One region of the Anaerococcoides asporogena genome, then DNA from elsewhere that is predicted to be linked to it. Evidence: a T-box and tRNA genes for the amino acid it is inferred to sense, from the RefSeq annotation. Region 1 holds a T-box; the other regions hold tRNA genes.
What was found. The T-box of region 1 lies ahead of asnS (asparagine--tRNA ligase). A T-box ahead of a tRNA ligase gene usually reads a tRNA of that ligase, here a tRNA-Asn.

Region 1 (5,764 bases):
AAATCCAAGCAGTCAGCCATCACATTGAAGGTGCTGTTGCAAAATTGCACCCAATAAAAAAGATCTATCGGAGATCCCAAGTGGATTTTCGATAGACCTTTTTCGTTTGTGAAAAAGCTTTGAACTGGCTCGTAGAGCCAGTTCAAGTGAGTTATAATTAAGTTACAATGCAAAATCTAACTCACTTTAATTTTAATCAAAAAGTCCCTGCATTTCAACTGAGAATGAACTTTAACGTGGAGACCTACATTCCTGAAGATAACAAGGTCCGCCTGGTGTGCAATGTTGTTGAAAAGATGAATCTGGAACCCATCTTAAGCACCTGCTCCCGTCGTGGCAGAAAGCCGGTTGTTGACCCTGTGACCATGTTAAAGATCCTGTTGTTTTGCTACAGCGAAGGAATTTTCACCGCCCGCAGCATTGAAGACTTTTGTATTTATGACGTTCGAGCGCATTATCTTCTCGAAGGTCATAAGGCACCGGATCATTCCACTATCAATCGATTCCGCAATTCGTTGGAAGATCACACCACAGAGCTTCTTACCCAGTTCGTTGAGATGCTAATCGAAGAAGGCCACATCGACCTTGAAAGCATCTTTATCGATGGCACAAAAATTGAGTCGATGGCAGGCCGGTACACGTTTGTCTGGCGTAAAAGTATCGAAAAGAATCAACAAAAGCTGGCGGAGCGAATGATCAAGGAACTTAGTTTACCCGAAAAAAGCAATCTCCAAGAGATCATACAGACGGTGCAGAGGGAATTCGACCACATCCGAAACACCTGCAAAAAAGAGCATATTGTCTTTGTTTATGGCATCGGCAAACGAAAAACGCAGCTTCAGCGCGATTACGAACACTACAAAGAAGTATTGGAAAGGTTTCATGCCTATCGTGAGCATCTGCGCATCCTGGGCGTTCGAAACAGCTATTCCAAAACAGATCATGATGCCACCTTCATGCGGATGAAAGAAGACCACATGCTGAACGGCCAACTCAAGCCTGCCTATAACATCCAGTTCGCCTCTAGCGGAGCATTCGTCATCGGCGTGATGGGCAGTCAAAAAAGCAATGACCTCCATACCATGATCCCCTTCTTCAATCAGATGATGCCACGGCTAGGAGCTTATCTGGATAAGGCCGTCCTGGATGCCGGTTATGAGAGTGTCGAAAACTATGCCTACATCGATGAGCATGGATTGAGAGCCTACATCAAGCCAGCAAATTATGAAAAATCAAAAACCAAAAAGGTTCGTGAAGATATCGGTCGCAAAGAAAACATGGAATATCTGGAGGGCGAAGACGCTTATCTGTGCAAAAATGGCAAGAAGTTGATTCGAATGAAAGACTCCGTGCGAAGGTATGATTCCGGTTATGAAGACACCATCCGAAATTACCGTTGTTCTGAATGCAGTGGTTGTCCGTTGAGTAAGCAATGCATCAAGAGCCGAAAAGAGACTGAACCGACCAGTAAATCCATCAAATTCTCCCCAGCCTTTGAGGCGTTCCGACGGCAGTCGCATGAAAATATCACGAGTGAAGATGGCGTCATTCAGAGGATGAACCGATCGATTCAAGCAGAAGGACAGTTCTCTAAGCTAAAAGATGGACTTCGCTATGAACGGTTCCGACACTGTAGCCTGAAAAAAATAGTTTCGGACATCACCCTGATGGCTATGGGGATTAACCTTAACAAGCTCCACAGCAAAATTTTAAAGCAGCAAAAGAGTGTAATCCTTTATAAAAAGACAGCATAAGTCAGGCGAGACCTAATTTTCTCGAAGGCTTGTTAAGTGCGCATAAAAATAGCACACTTAACAAGCTTTCTTAGAATTAAGCAAAAAGTTCATACGATTGTTAGTTCTGAATAACGAAAAAGGAGTTGTTGCTCATCTAGTTACCTAGTTTTGCAACAGCTCCATTGCCGGTTTGGATCCGATTGATTAGAATTCGCAGTTTCCGACGGTGCGGGGGAAGGGAATGACATCCCGGATGTTGGACATGCCGGTGACATACATGATGAGGCGCTCAAAGCCCAGGCCGTAGCCGGCGTGCTTGGCGCAGCCGTATTTGCGCAGGTCCATGTACCACCAGTAATCCTCCGGATTCAGACCCAGTTCCTTGATCCGGTCCATCAGGACATCGTAACGCTCTTCGCGCTGGGATCCGCCGATAATCTCACCGACACCGGGCACCAGGCAGTCCATGGCGGCCACGGTTTTGCCGTCTTCGTTCTGACGCATGTAGAAGGCTTTGATCTGTTTCGGGTAATTGGTGACAAAGATCGGACCCTTGAAGATCTCTTCCGTCAGATAGCGTTCATGCTCCGTCTGCAGATCCATGCCCCATTCCACCGGGAACTCGAATTCCTTGCCGCTCTTGAGCAGCAGTTCCACGGCTTCGGTATAGGTAACTTCCCGGAATGTGGAGTTAACCAGCGCAGTCAGCCGTTCCAGGAGCCCCTGATCGACGAACTGGTTGAAGAAGGCCATTTCTTCGGGGGCGTGCTCCAGCAGGTAGCTGATGATGTACTTGAGCATGTCTTCCGCCAGCTGCATGTTGTCTTTCAGGTCGGCGAAGGCAATCTCCGGCTCGATCATCCAGAATTCAGCCGCATGCCGGCTGGTGTTGGAGTTTTCCGCCCGGAAGGTGGGACCGAAGGTATAGATGTTGCGGAAGGCCAGGGCATAAGCTTCGCCCTGGAGCTGACCGGATACGGTCAGATTGGTTTCCTTGCCGAAAAAGTCCTGGGCGGCATCCAGGGAACCGTCTTCCCGTTGCGGCAGGTTGGCCAGGTCCAGCGTGGTGACCCGGAACATTTCTCCGGCACCTTCGGCATCGGATCCCGAGATGATCGGGGTGTGGACATAGACAAAGCCCCGCTCGTTGAAGAACTGGTGAATGGCAAAAGCAGCCAGGGAACGAACCCGGAACAGGGCGCTGAAGGTATTGCCGCGGGGCCGCAGGTGCGCGATGGAGCGCAGATACTCAAAGCTGTGGCGTTTCTTCTGCAGAGGGTAATCGGAGTTGGACGGACCTTCGAGGGTAATGCTTTCGGCTTTCAGCTCGAAGGGCTGCTTGGAATCCGGCGTCAGCACCAGCTGTCCCCGAACCGAAATGGCGGTGGCAATGGGGAAGCGGGATACTTCCTCGAAGTTATTCAGTCCTTCCTCGAATACAATCTGAAGATTCTTGAAAAACGTGCCGTCGTTGAGTTCGATGAACCCGAAATTCTTGGATACGCGCATGGTCCGGATCCAGCCGGACACTTCGATGACCTGGCCGCCAAATTCTTGCGGGCCGCGATACAGTTCTTTGACACTGATCATTAGTTTTACCTCCTGTTTGGGATTCTTCCCGAAATATCTGATTAAAATCATTAGCAGATGGACGGTCGGGACCAAATAAAAAAGCCCCGTCCGCTAAAGGGACGAAGCATTTGATCGTGGTACCACCCAATTGAAATGACAAAAAAGTCATTCCTCTCTGACTCGTAACGTGATGAACGTCCAGACCTACTGTTGGTTCGGAATGGCTGCTCCCGGTCGTTCTTTCGGTGATCCTTGCTGCCGGCATTCCACCATCGCCGGCTCTCTGGAGGCAGGACTTCACGTACTCGTTCCGTTCTTCGCATTTGCTATCTGGTTTCCTACCTATGATACACGAGGGAAAAGGTGAAATCAAGATGTCGGAGAACGATCCTGCCGCCTCAGGGAAATTTCTTTGTAAATAGAAAATGGATGGAAATTAATTGTAAAGACAGCCTGGAATTCTGTGCTGGAATTTCTGAGGTGTTGGGATCCACCGGTAAACCCGCCGGAATCGAAGGCGAGCCTTCCGTTCCGGCGGGTGTCAGGGTGAGTTCCGGAACGACCGGATTGATCTTGGTTAATACTTATAATGCTACAGGACTAACAGCACGGCCAGCACCAGAAAAACCACCAGATGAACGAGGGCCGAGAGGGAGAAGCCTTCCGTTCGAATTCTTTGATGGGTGGTCAAAGCCGCCATGCCGCCCAGAGACAGCACAATCAGAACCCGCTTCACCAGAAGGTCCAGCAGGCCCAATCGGGATCCGGCCACTGCTGCCAGAGTTATGGTGATCAGCATGATTTTCAGAAGATTTTCTTTTGTTGAATTGGTTTTTCTCACATCATCCATCTTCAATGCCCCCTTGTATTGCCGCCCGGGTCGCTATCATAGGATTTGGTCAGGCTCAACTTCGTACAGATCATGCCAGGGATCCATCAGCATCCGGCAAGCAGGCGTTTTTTTTTACCATACCACAGATCCAGAGGATTTTCATGAAAAAATGAAAAAAATCAGTTTATTCTCAGAATGATCATAGCGCAGATCGTTCTGGCCCTGTTTCACTCAGAGGCGCAACCAACGGTTTTTCAGACAGCCAGGGCAGACCAATGACAGGAAGGGGGATTTCCTGACGAATCGACGGCCTGGCAACGGGTGGATTCATGTGGAAATAATCTGCAGTTCATGTATTTTTAATTGATGATAGCTATAATTACTTTTGAACAGCAATCATCGCTGCTTAGATATAAAGTATCGATAATAAGGGGTGGAATAAAGTGATTGATCGGATCTTCTATAAGACCAGAGCCAAGATTAATTTAAAGGGGAAATGGCTCATCTCTGCCCTGGTGGCCGTCGTTCTCATGATCAGCACGGGCCAGGATGTCATTAATTTTCGGACAAACAACCGCAACTTTCAGGCTGATCCGGATATAGGCGACCGGATGATGAACCAGGCCGGGCAAATCATTCCCTATGGCGGAGCGGCTAACTTCCTGAGAGAAAACATTCTCCCGGCGGTCGGTATCATTCTCCCCCTATTCCTCATCGTGATGGCCCTTGGACTGGCATTCAACGCCTTTGTGCTGGCTCCGCTGTCCCTGGGTGCGATTCAGTATTTCAGAGCCAATGACCTGGGCCAGGAACCAGGTGACATCAAGGAACTGCTGTGGGCATTCCGCTCACCCCATTACCTGAACATCGTAAAAACCATGTTTACCATGACGCTGCGCATAATCCTGTGGTCGCTTCTCCTGATCATTCCGGGCATCATCAAGACCTACGAATACAGCATGATCCCGTACCTGCTTTGCCGCAATCCCGAGATTCCCACGGAAGAGGCCTTTGCCCAGAGCCGGCTCCTCACCAGCGGTAAGAAAGCCAGTCTGTTTGTTCTGGGGCTGTCCTTCATCGGCTGGTACATCCTGGGCTCGATCCCCTTCGGACTGGGCACGCCCTTCGTCAAGGCCTACGAATCCCAGACCACTGCCGGCATCTTCAATGACTGGATCAGGGATACCACACCGCAGTATTAGGAACCTCGAACCAATCGGTCACAACCCAGATTCAACGGAAGCAGGCATCTGGTGAATCAAGGGAACGAACCAATGATTCAGCCACCAGTGCAATAAAAAGGCAAGGTCCCGGAAACCAGGTTTCCGGGACCTTGCCTTTTAAATATGTCCTGATCAGGTTAAATATGCCCTGATCAGGTTGCCTGCTGCCCCAGGCTCAGTCTTTTCTCAGGGATGCCTGTCGAATGCATCAGGCACCTTCGTTGAGGAAACGGTATTGGGCGAGGTAGAGCTTGTAGTAGTAGCCTTTGGCCTGAAGCAGTTCTTCATGGCTGCCCTGTTCCACAATGGCTCCGTCGTGGATGACCAGGATGCGGTCACAGTCGCGGATGGTGGAGAGGCGATGGGCTATGACGAAGGAGGTGCGGCCCTTGAGCAGGAGC
Region 2 (5,764 bases), 200 kb from region 1:
TGACCTATGAAACCATCCGCCAGCTCCTGAGCCCGGACTCCAACTAATCCGGCGACAAGGGCGCAAGGCCTTCCCGGCGAAGGCTTCGCCCGGATCGGCGGATTGCGCCAATTCCTGCCATCTGCTGACCGTCGGTCGGAACAGTGCCAAAACAAAGAACGCGTGATTCCACGCGTTCTTTGTTTTGGATTCGATTCACCCTGCGACTGATCCGGAGCAGAGTGGAATGAATCACGCTTCAGCTACTGCCGGGCAGTCCCCGCCTGGGGCGGATCGCGCCTGCAGACGGGCCTTTTCGGAATCATCCTGTGCTAAATCAGATTCCAGGCAACGATCAGCAGTGCCTGGGCTTCTTCTACTCCATAGCCTGGGCTTCCACTACTCCATGGCCTGGACGAGTTCCTCGAAACGTTCTCCTCGTTTTTCGAAATTGCGGAACATATCAAAGGAGGCACAGGCGGGGGAGAGGATCACCACATCACCGGGCAGCGCAACCTTGGAGGCCAGTTCCAGAGCTTCCTCGAAGGTTTCGGCATCCAGCAGGCGTTCCGCGATGGGTTCGCCGCTCTGGATGAAGGCCTGGCGGATTTTCTCCTTGGCGGCTCCCAGCAGGATGACATTCCGGAAATAAGGGGCCCCTTCCCGGGCCAGTTCCGAATAATCCAGATTCTTGTCCACGCCCCCCAGCAGGATATTGATGCGGCCCTTATCTTCCTGGAAGGACCGGATCGTTGCCAGGGTACGGGTAGGAGATGAGGCGATGGAATCATTGTAGTAGCGGACTTCCCGCTTCTTGGCCACGAACTGGGCCCGGTGCTTGACTCCGGTAAACGTCATGGCAAACTGCCGGGCGGTTTCGATCTCCACCAGGCCTTCGGTAGCCAGGAGGGCGGCGCAGAGATTCTCCGCATTATGAATGCCCTTGAGCTTCATCTCGGAGAGCCGCACCACCGGGGTGCCGCGCAGGAAAATGACCCCATCCTGATAGTGGGCATCTGCCAGCTCGCGGGAGGAGAAGGACTTGACGGCTCCGTGTGCCATGGACTTGAATTCCCGGGTATATTGATTGTCTTCATTGACAATCAATGTTCCGGTGGAATCCTGATAGCGGAAGATGTTGATTTTGGATTCCCGGTATTCTGCCATGTCCTTATGAATGTCCAGATGATTGGGCGACAGATTCGTCACCACAGCGATCTGAGGAGACAGATCCATGTCCATCAGCTGAAAATTGGACAGCTCCAGGACGATGATTTCATCCGGCTCAATGGTTTCTATTTCGTCAAACAGAGGAAATCCGATGTTGCCCCCGATGCGGGCCTTGCGACCCTGGGCCCGGAGCAGCTCATAGATCATGGTGGTGGTGGTGGACTTGCCGTCTGAGCCGGTAACGCCGATGATCCGGGCCGGGCAGTGACGCATGAATTCCTTCATTTCCGATGTGATAACAGCCCCCTCGGCTTTCGCCTCCAGCAGGGCTTCCACATCCGGGCGCATCCCGGGCGTCCGGAAGACGACATCAAAACCCTTCAGGTTTTCCAGATAATGGCGGCCCAGGACGAAATCGACCTTTCCTTCAAACTCCTGAACCTGAGCGTCCAGCTCAATGAACTCCCGTTTATCAAAGGCCGTGATCCGGGCACCCAGTCGGAGCAGGAAGCGGACCAGGGGGATGTTGGACACCCCCAGGCCGACAACGGCTACCTTCTTGTCCCGGATTTCCTGCCGAAACAGGTCAAACGATCTGGCCATGCTAGAATGCCACCCGCTGGGCGATCCACTGGTTGAGCTCACTGATTTTTACCCGGACCTGCTCCATGGTGTCGCGGTCCCGGATGGTGACGGACTGATCTTCCAGGGTGTCAAAATCCACCGTGACGCAGAACGGGGTTCCGATTTCATCTTCCCGGCGGTACCGCTTGCCGATGGATCCGGCATCGTCAAAGTCGGTCATGAAGTCCTTGGACAGCTGCGCGTAGACTTCTTCCGCCTTTTCGTTCAGCTTCTTGGACAGGGGCAGAACCGCTGCCTTGAAGGGCGCCAGCGCCGGATGCAGGTGCAGTACATTGCGGATGTCGCCGCCCTCCAGTTCCTGCTCTTCATAGGCGTCGAGCAGAATCGACAGGAAGATGCGGTTGGGGGAAACGGAGGGTTCAATGACATAAGGCAGATATTTCTCGTTGGTCACGGGATCCTGATAATTCAGATCCTCACGGGAGTGCTGCATATGCTGGGTCAGGTCATAGTCGGTGCGGTGAGCCACACCCCAGAGTTCACCCCAGCCAAAGGGATAGCGGTACTCAAAATCCGTGGTTGCCTTGGAATAGAACGAGAGTTCCTCGGCCGCGTGATCGCGGGCTCTCAGGTTCTCATCGCGCAGGCCAATATCCAGGAGGAACCGGTGCACGAAGCTGCGCCAGTAGTCAAACCACTCCATGTCAGTGCCGGGCTTGCAGAAGAATTCCAGCTCCATCTGCTCAAATTCACGAGTCCGGAAAATGAAGTTTCCGGGCGTGATCTCATTGCGGAAGGACTTTCCGATCTGGCAGATGCCAAAGGGCACCTTCTTGCGGCTGGTCCGGGCAATGTTCTTGAAGTTGATGAAGATGCCCTGAGCCGTTTCGGGTCTGAGGTACACCGGCTCGGAGGACTCGTCGGTCACTCCGATAAAGGTCTTGAACATCAGGTTGAACTTGCGGATATCGGTGAAGTCATGGGAGCCGCACTTGGGGCAGGCAATGTGGTTTTCCACAATGTAATCCTTCATGGCTGCTTCCGGCATGCCGTCGGCGGAGGCGTACTCCACGCCTTTCTGGGTCATGTCCTCTTCAATGAGCTTGTCGGCCCGATATCTGGATTTGCACTGCTTGCAGTCCATCAGTGGATCCGAGAATCCGCCGACATGACCCGAGGCCACCCATACTTCCGGATTGAGCAGAATGCCCGAATCCAGTCCCAGGTTATAGGGGCTTTCCTGAACAAAGCGCTTCCACCAGACTTTCTTGATGTTCTCCTTCAGTTCCACGCCCAGCGGGCCGTAGTCCCAGGAATTGGCGAGCCCGCCATAGATTTCCGAACCCGGAAACACGAAGCCTCTGCCCTTGGACAGGGCCAGGATCTTATCCATTGTTACTTGATTATCTGCCATGATGATTCCTCCTTGGCGCCGGTGGATCCGGCGGTCTTTTTTTGATATAAAAAAAGGGCAATTCCACATGAAGGGACGTGAATCACGCGGTTCCACCCTTCTTGGCAATTGCCCATCTCTCAGGTTCAGGCTCCGAAGCTCCCTTCCTCTGGCAGATCATGACAGGTCTCAGCGCCCCTGCCTCTCTTGAATGATCCCGCCGAAGTACTTTTCTTCTTCAACGCCTGTTTTTCTTATGGCTCCGCGAAGAGGGCTCGAACCTCCAACCTATCGGTTAACAGCCGAGTGCTCCACCATTGAGCTATCGCGGAATATTGTTTCACTAACAATTATACCAAGACTTTTCTGAAAATCAATCACTACAGGTTATAATAAAGGCAGAACTTCAGGGAAATTCACCTGGAACAAGTACAGCTCTCCTCAAACCGGAACGCCCCGAGGAAAATCAGAGCACCATGAAAGGAACATGCCATGAGCGGAATCTTGACCCTTGACATTGGAAACAGCGATACGGTGGCCGTCCTGTATGGCCGTGACGGCAAGCGCCGGGCGGATTTGCGCCGTCCATCCATCAAGGAAGACAATTTTAAAAAATACCGGTTGTATTTCCGGGATCTCAATGACGAGTTCAATGAGTCCCAGCCGGAAGCGGTGATTCTCTCCTGCGTCGTCCCCTTCCTCCGGGATACGGTGCTGCGAGTCATGGAAGAGATGTATCCGGAATCCCGGATCATCAATGTGGCGCCGGGCATCGTGCCCGAAATGAACGTCCTGCTGGAAGAACCCCGGGAACTGGGCGCCGACCTGATCGCCACCAATGCCGGCGCCTACCATAAGTACAGGGACTGGACCATCATCGCGGATCTGGGTTCGGCCACCAAACTCGGAGTCATCGACGGCGACTTCAACTTCTATGGCGGCGTAATCATCCCCGGCATCGCCTTTCAGGCCCGCAGCCTGCACCAGATGATTCCCCACCTGCCCGACATTGAGCTGAAAAAGCCGGAACGCATCATCGGCAGTGACACCATCGGTTCCATCCAGTCGGGCATCATCAACGGCACCCTTGCTGCCGTTCTGGAGCTGGCCCGCCGCATCGAAACCGAAATGGGCCACCCCTGCCGCAAGGTCATCACCGGCGGCCTGGCCAAGCTCTTTGATCCGGCGGATCTGGAAGACTTCCAGTACGACGAGTTCCTGCTCTCGGAAGGGCTCTTTCAGATTGCACTGTGCCAGCTGGATACCAGTTTTTGATCCACTCTGTACCAACAAGGACTCTGGGGGATCAAGCTCCCTGGGATCAAGCTCCTCGTCATCACTCCCACCCCAAAAGCCTGCATCCCCTGGATCTGATTTCAGGAAAACGTCAAATGTACAGGTTAGCCTCTGCCCGATCAGACATATACCTTAAGCCCCAGGACGACTCCACTCTCTCCCTAAACAGCACTCAGAATAGGAGTTGCAGCGGCCCGCCCGTGCCTGACCTGATGTCAGCACGGGCGGGCCGTTAGGTTCTGATCTGCCCTGAACAGCCTGTTCAACCAGATCAGGAAAATGAAGTCACGTCGACTGACTCGGCCTCTGCCTTTGCGGGTATGGCCTCCATGGCGCCCATGCGCGTGCAGACGAGGGCTCCGATCCGATTGGCAAACTTGGTGATTTCAACCAGCTTGTCGAAATCCGACCGCAGGTTGGTCCGATCCTCCAGAGCCGCCACCTTGCTTAAGAAAGCTCCGACGAAGGCATCGCCCGCACCGGTGGAATCCACCGTCTGGACGGGAATGCTGCTGACCGTCGCGGACTGCTGCCCATTGGACAAATAGGTTCCCGCACTGCCCAGTGTGACGGCGATGATGCCCACTCCGCGCTCATGAAGCGACCGGACAGCTTCTTCCCGGTTCATCGGTCCGCACAGCAGTTCCAGTTCGGAATCACTGACCTTCAGCAGATCTACCTCTGGCAAAAGGTCCAGCATCTCCCGGATGAAGTCTGCTTCCCTTCCCCGCCACAGGTCGGAGCGCCAGTTCGGGTCGAAGGAGACAAACCGGGTTCCCTTGCACCGCTTTAAAAGATTCAGGTAGGTGGTCCGGGTCGCCCCCCCCAGAAGAGCCGTTGCTGAACCAAAGTGGACCAAATCGCACGCTGCCGGGACGGCTTCATCCAGTTCCGCCTCTGTCAGCCAGGCATCGGCACCGCGCTGGAACAGAAAATCCCGTTCTCCGTCCGGGGTCAGCGAAACAAATGCCAGGGTGGTGCCGTGATGAGGATCACGGATCAACTGGCTGGTTTCGACGCCATAGTCCTTTAAAGTCCGCTCCAGAAAATCACCGAAGGGATCCGCACCGACCTTTCCGGCAAACCAGGCAGGCGTGCCCAGCCGGCTCAGGGTAGCCGCCACATTGGCGGGCGCACCGCCGGCCTTCTTCAGGAAATGCTCACCCCGGCTCAGATCCCCGGTCCCGTCGGTGCAGATGAAATCAATAAGCAGCTCTCCGATGCAGTATACTTGTCCGGCCATGGCGATCCTCCCTTTACTGGCTAGTCGTGGGCAGACCGGCGTTTGCCGGTGAGAATATTGCGGACCCGGCGCCAGCCTTTTTTAGCGGAATACAGGGT
Region 3 (5,764 bases), 230 kb from region 1:
TCCCCTTGCGTGCCGCTTCCATCTGTGTTGAATATTCTCTCATGTATAATCTCCCCCTTAATCAATTTCTTACAGTATCATTCGTTGTTCCAGATTCCAGCCGTGATGCAGCGGACCCGAACCATGTCCCAGATCGAGCCCCGCTTCCAGGGCACCGATGATAAAATGCTTGCCCAGAGCGATCGCTCCCGGCAGGTCACAGCCCAGGGCCAGTCCGGACGCGATGGCGCTGGACAGCGTGCAACCCGTGCCGTGGGTATTCGGATTGCTGATCTGATCCCCGTGGAACCAGGTCAGGCGATGCCCGTCGTACAGTACGTCATTGGCTGTGCTGACGCTGTGCCCGCCCTTGACCAGAACCGGTGTGCCAAAGCATTCATAGATCCGTTTTGCCGCTTCCGCCATATCGCCTTCCGAGCCGATGGCCTGCTCCGCCAGCAGCGAAGCTTCCCAGCGGTTGGGCGTCACCAGGCAGGCCAGCGGAAACAGTTCCTGCGTCAGCGCTGCCTGAGCACTGGCCTCCAGCAAACGCGACCCGCTGGTGGAAACCATCACCGGATCCAGCACAATATTCTGTGCCTGGAACTGCTTTAAGACTTCGCCAATTTCCAGGATCAGCTCCCGGGAAGACACCATGCCGATTTTGACCGCATGGGGCACAATATCAGTAAACACCGCTTCCAGCTGCAGCTTCAGGAACTTCCCCGGAACCTCATGAATCCCGGTCACGCCCATGGTATTCTGTGCGGTCAGGGCTGTGATCGCGCTCATGCCATACACGCCCAGTGCCGTCATAGTCTTCAGATCCGCCTGGATCCCCGCACCACCACTGGGATCACTGCCTGCGATCGTCAACGCCCGTCTCATTGGACACCTCCTCGAATTCAGTGTGAACTGCCGGGCCTGATTCCGCAATAAACGCAAAAAAACCGCCGATAACCCAAAGCTGGTCCATCGACAGTCCATGACTGTATTCAAGTCTCCCTCCGTTGGCATTATCCAAATCAGGTTACGGGTCTAAGCCTACGCTTACTCTCAGCCTGATCCAACAAGCTCCCCGGCACTATTCACTTCTGTTCTACTCTTCCTACTATACGGGATCAATCTTTCAATTGCAACCGGTTCACCCTCAGCGTCAACCCGATCACCTGTCTGCTGAGAAATTTCTTCACAATAAATCCAGGAATCCAACGATTCATCCATTTAAATACCTCATGCCTGTTATGAAATAATCACTTTGGCTCCAGTGCTTGCAACGAATTGACAATTCAAAAAAAAAAAAAAAAAATAAAGAGCCCGCACATCGTGCAGACTCTCATTGGCTCCGCGAAGAGGGCTCGAACCTCCAACCTATCGGTTAACAGCCGAGTGCTCCACCATTGAGCTATCGCGGAATATTGCATTTCCAAATTGGAAATGCGAAACCGGCGTCAACCTACTTTTCCACACAGCTTCCCGTGCAGTATCATCAGCACCATAAGGCTTAACCATCGTGTTCGGGATGGGAACGGGTGTAGCCCTTACAGTCATAAACACCGGATTGGTTTGAGGTTTTATTGTTCCCTCAAGACTGCATATAGTTCTTCAAACGTAATTCATCATTTTTAACTCTTTTAAGATCAAGCCCTCGATCGATTAGTATGAGTCAGCTGCATGCATTGCTGCACTTACACCCCTCACCTATCTACCTTGTGTTCTTCAAGGGATCTTACTGGATTACTCCATGGGAAATCTTGTCTCAGGGTGGGCTTCACGCTTAGATGCTTTCAGCGTTTATCCCGTCCCAATATAGCTACCCAGCCATGCCGCTGGCGCGACAACTGGTACACCAGTGATTGGTCCAACCCGGTCCTCTCGTACTAAGGTCAGCTCCCTTCAAATTTCCTACGCCCGCGACGGATAGGGACCGAACTGTCTCACGACGTTCTGAACCCAGCTCGCGTGCCACTTTAATGGGCGAACAGCCCAACCCTTGGGACCTACTTCAGCCCCAGGATGTGACGAGCCGACATCGAGGTGCCAAACCTCCCCGTCGATGTGAACTCTTGGGGGAGATCAGCCTGTTATCCCCGAGGTAGCTTTTATCCGTTGAGCGATGGCCCTCCCACGAGGTACCACCGGATCACTAAGCCCGACTTTCGTCCCTGCTCCACTTGTAGGTGTCGCAGTCAGGCTCCCTTCTGCCTTTACACTCTATGGACGATTTCCGACCGTCCTGAGGGAACCTTTGGGCGCCTCCGTTACTTTTTAGGAGGCGACCGCCCCAGTCAAACTGCCCACCTAGCAATGTCCCGTGACCCGTTTCCTGGTCTCCGGTTAGAATCCCAATATCTACAGGGTGGTATCCCAACGGTGACTCCCCATGACCTGACGATCATGGTTCTTCGTCTCCCACCTATCCTGTACAGTAAATATCGAAACTCAATGCTAAGCTACAGTAAAGCTCTACGGGGTCTTTCCGTCCAATCGCGGGTAGCCAGCATCTTCACTGGCACTACAATTTCGCCGGATTTGTTGTTGAGACAGTGCCCAAGTCATTACGCCATTCGTGCGGGTCAGAACTTACCTGACAAGGAATTTCGCTACCTTAGGACCGTTATAGTTACGGCCGCCGTTTACTGGGGCTTAAGTTCATACCTTCGCTTGCGCTAAGCATTCCCCTTAACCTTCCAGCACCGGGCAGGCGTCAGCCCCTATACTTCAGCTTGCGCTTTTGCAGAGACCTGTGTTTTTGTTAAACAGTTGCTTGGGCCATTTCACTGCGGCCATGTCGCCATGGCACCCCTTCTCGCGAACTTACGGGGTTAATTTGCCGAGTTCCTTAACAACAATTCTTCCGATGGTCTTAGGATTCTCTCCTCATCTACCTGTGTCGGTTTGCGGTACGGGCAGCATGTCGCTCCTTAGAGGCTTTTCTTGGCAGCGTGAACTCGGGTATTTTCGTATCTCAGAATATGCCAGAAGGGATTTGCCTCCTCTGACTCCCTCGAATACTTCGACAGGCTCTTCCAACCGCCTGTTACCCTATCCTCCTGCGTCACCCCATCGTGTTAACGCTTCATGCCGGTATCTGAATATCAACAGATTGTCCATCACCTACGCTTCTCAGCCTCGGCTTAGGCCCCGACTAACCCTGAGCGGACGAACCTTCCTCAGGAAACCTTAGATTTTCGACCTGCGGGATTCTCACCCGCATCTCGCTACTTATGCCAACATTCTCACTTCTTAACAGTCCACAGCTCCTTTCGGTACTGCTTCGCCCCGTTAAGAACGCTCCTCTACCGCGTATATTAAAATATACACCCGTAGCTTCGGTGATAGGTTTTAGCCCCGGACATCTTCGGCGCAGGATCTCTCGACTAGTGAGCTATTACGCACTCTTTTAATGAGTGGCTGCTTCTAAGCCAACATCCTAGTTGTCTTAGAAATCCCACATCCTTTTCCACTTAACCTATACTTGGGGACCTTAGCTGACGATCTGGGCTTTTTCCCTTTTGACAATGGCACTTATCTGTCACTGTCTGACTGCCGGATTAAAGTCTTTGGCATTCGGAGTTTGATAAGGTTCGGTAAGCGATATGCCCCCTAGCCCATTCAGTGCTCTACCTCCATGACTCATCATCCAACGCTAGCCCTAAAGCTATTTCGAGGAGAACCAGCTATCTCCGAGTTCGATTGGAATTTCTCCGCTATCCACAGCTCATCCCATGGTTTTTCAACACCAATGTGGTTCGGTCCTCCACGAGATTTTACTCTCGCTTCAACCTGTCCATGGATAGGTCACCCGGTTTCGGGTCTGCAACATGCAACTAGACGCCCTGTTAAGACTCGGTTTCCCTTCGGCTGCGCACCTGAAGTGCTTAACCTTGCTGCATATCACAACTCGTTGGCTCGTTCTACAAAAAGCACGTCATCACACGCTTATGGTGCTCTGACCGGTTGTAGGCACACGGTTTCAGATTCTATTTCACTCCCCTTCCGGGGTTCTTTTCACCTTTCCCTCACGGTACTGCTTCACTATCGGTCATCAGGTAGTATTTAGCCTTGGGAGGTGGTCCTCCCTGCTTCCCACCGGGTTTCACGTGTCCGGTGGTACTCTGGATCACTCTCGGTCCGTCTTCCCTTTTCGCCTACAGGTCTGTCACCTTCTATGGCGCTGTTTCCCAACAGCTTCGGCTAAGGGGCCTCTTCCCTTTCTTGAGTGTCCGCAACCCCAGAGAGCAAGCTCCCTGGTTTGGGCTCTTTCCTTTTCGCTCGCCGCTACTAAGAAAATCGATGTTTCTTTCTCTTCCTCCGGGTACTTAGATGTTTCAGTTCTCCGGGTGTGTCTTCCTATAGAGTATGGATTCCTCTATGGATGCCTTTCGGCGGGTTGCCCCATTCGGTGATCTCAGGATCACTGGCTATGTGCGCCTACCCTGAGCTTATCGCAGCTTATCGCGACCTTCTTCGACTCCTGATGCCAAGGCATTCACCATGCGCCCTTTATAGCTTGATCTTTTTTCAAGTTAATTTTTGGCTCAAGGTTGGAGCTTTCGCTCCCCTTGACGTTTTTGAATTGTTGTCAATAACTTTTCAGTTAATGACTAACTTCTCAACGAAATTGTTTTTCTACAATTTTGCTTTACGTTTTAAGAATATATGCAGTTTTCAAAGAACAATTGAGAAGAAAAAAACGCCCCACCTTCAAGAAGTCATTCTCATTAGCTGGTGTTGCAGCTGTTCTCTCAAGATTAAACAGAATACTTGGATGTACAAATCAGTAATCCTTTTATGGGAGATATCCGTGAATGGATATCCTTTATCTCATCCATGTTGCCATGGCTGTGACTCCCTAGAAAGGAGGTGATCCAGCCGCAGGTTCTCCTACGGCTACCTTGTTACGACTTCACCCCAATCGCTGACCCTACCTTCGGCCGCTGGCTCTATAAATAGTTACCTCACGGACTTCGGGTATTGCCAACTCTCATGGTGTGACGGGCGGTGTGTACAAGGCCCGGGAACGTATTCACCGCGACATGCTGATTCGCGATTACTAGCAACTCCGACTTCATGCAGGCGAGTTGCAGCCTGCAATCTGAACTGGGGCAGGTTTTATGAGATTTGCTCCTCCTCGCGGGATCGCGTCTCTTTGTACCTGCCATTGTAGCACGTGTGTAGCCCTAGACGTAAGGGGCATGATGATTTGACATCATCCCCACCTTCCTCCCGGTTAACCCGGGCAGTCTTGCCAGAGTGCTCAACTGAATGGTAGCAACTGACAATAGGGGTTGCGCTCGTTGCGGGACTTAACCCAACATCTCACGACACGAGCTGACGACAACCATGCACCACCTGTCTTCCTGCCCCGAAGGGCTTCCCCGATTAAGGGTAATTCAGGAGATGTCAAGTCTAGGTAAGGTTCTTCGCGTTGCCTCGAATTAAACCACATGCTCCGCTGCTTGTGCGGGCCCCCGTCAATTCCTTTGAGTTTTAATCTTGCGACCGTACTCCCCAGGCGGGGTACTTACTGTGTTTACGACGGCACAGGGGGAGTTGATACCCCCTACACCTAGTACCCATCGTTTACGGCGTGGACTACCAGGGTATCTAATCCTGTTTGCTCCCCACGCTTTCATGCCTCAGTGTCAGTTACAGTCCAGAAAGCCGCCTTCGCCACTGGTGTTCTTCCTAATATCTACGCATTTCACCGCTACACTAGGAATTCCGCTTTCCTCTCCTGCACTCAAGTAACCCAGTTTGGAATGCAGTTCCCGGGTTGAGC

Region 2: it has a tRNA-Asn gene. The T-box ahead of asnS (asparagine--tRNA ligase) is inferred to sense a tRNA for this amino acid. The anticodon was not compared.
Region 3: it has a tRNA-Asn gene. The T-box ahead of asnS (asparagine--tRNA ligase) is inferred to sense a tRNA for this amino acid. The anticodon was not compared.

Annotation. Positions count from the first base shown of each region.
Region 1 covers NZ_CP120965.1:3,261,844-3,267,607, reverse strand. Annotated here, with positions in the region: gene P6M73_RS14940 (IS1182 family transposase) at 225-1,754, shown strand; gene asnS (asparagine--tRNA ligase) at 1,941-3,326, opposite strand; T-box leader at 3,421-3,635, opposite strand; gene P6M73_RS14930 (hypothetical protein) at 3,901-4,158, opposite strand; gene P6M73_RS14925 (DUF975 family protein) at 4,584-5,342, shown strand; gene P6M73_RS14920 (ABC transporter ATP-binding protein) at 5,572-5,764, opposite strand, start outside.
Region 2 covers NZ_CP120965.1:3,063,620-3,069,383, forward strand. Annotated here, with positions in the region: gene P6M73_RS14050 (M20/M25/M40 family metallo-hydrolase) at 1-47, shown strand, start outside; gene murD (UDP-N-acetylmuramoyl-L-alanine--D-glutamate ligase) at 379-1,752, opposite strand; gene P6M73_RS14060 (glycine--tRNA ligase) at 1,754-3,148, opposite strand; tRNA gene P6M73_RS14065 (tRNA-Asn) at 3,385-3,459, opposite strand; gene P6M73_RS14070 (type III pantothenate kinase) at 3,620-4,402, shown strand; gene P6M73_RS14075 (carbohydrate kinase family protein) at 4,695-5,666, opposite strand; gene P6M73_RS14080 (carboxylate--amine ligase) at 5,687-5,764, opposite strand, start outside.
Region 3 covers NZ_CP120965.1:3,036,699-3,042,462, forward strand. Annotated here, with positions in the region: gene thiC (phosphomethylpyrimidine synthase ThiC) at 1-43, opposite strand, end outside; gene thiD (bifunctional hydroxymethylpyrimidine kinase/phosphomethylpyrimidine kinase) at 70-867, opposite strand; TPP riboswitch at 965-1,070, opposite strand; gene P6M73_RS13950 (hypothetical protein) at 1,036-1,203, opposite strand; tRNA gene P6M73_RS13955 (tRNA-Asn) at 1,320-1,394, opposite strand; rRNA gene rrf (5S ribosomal RNA) at 1,423-1,540, opposite strand; rRNA gene P6M73_RS13965 (23S ribosomal RNA) at 1,616-4,498, opposite strand; rRNA gene P6M73_RS13970 (16S ribosomal RNA) at 4,839-5,764, opposite strand, start outside.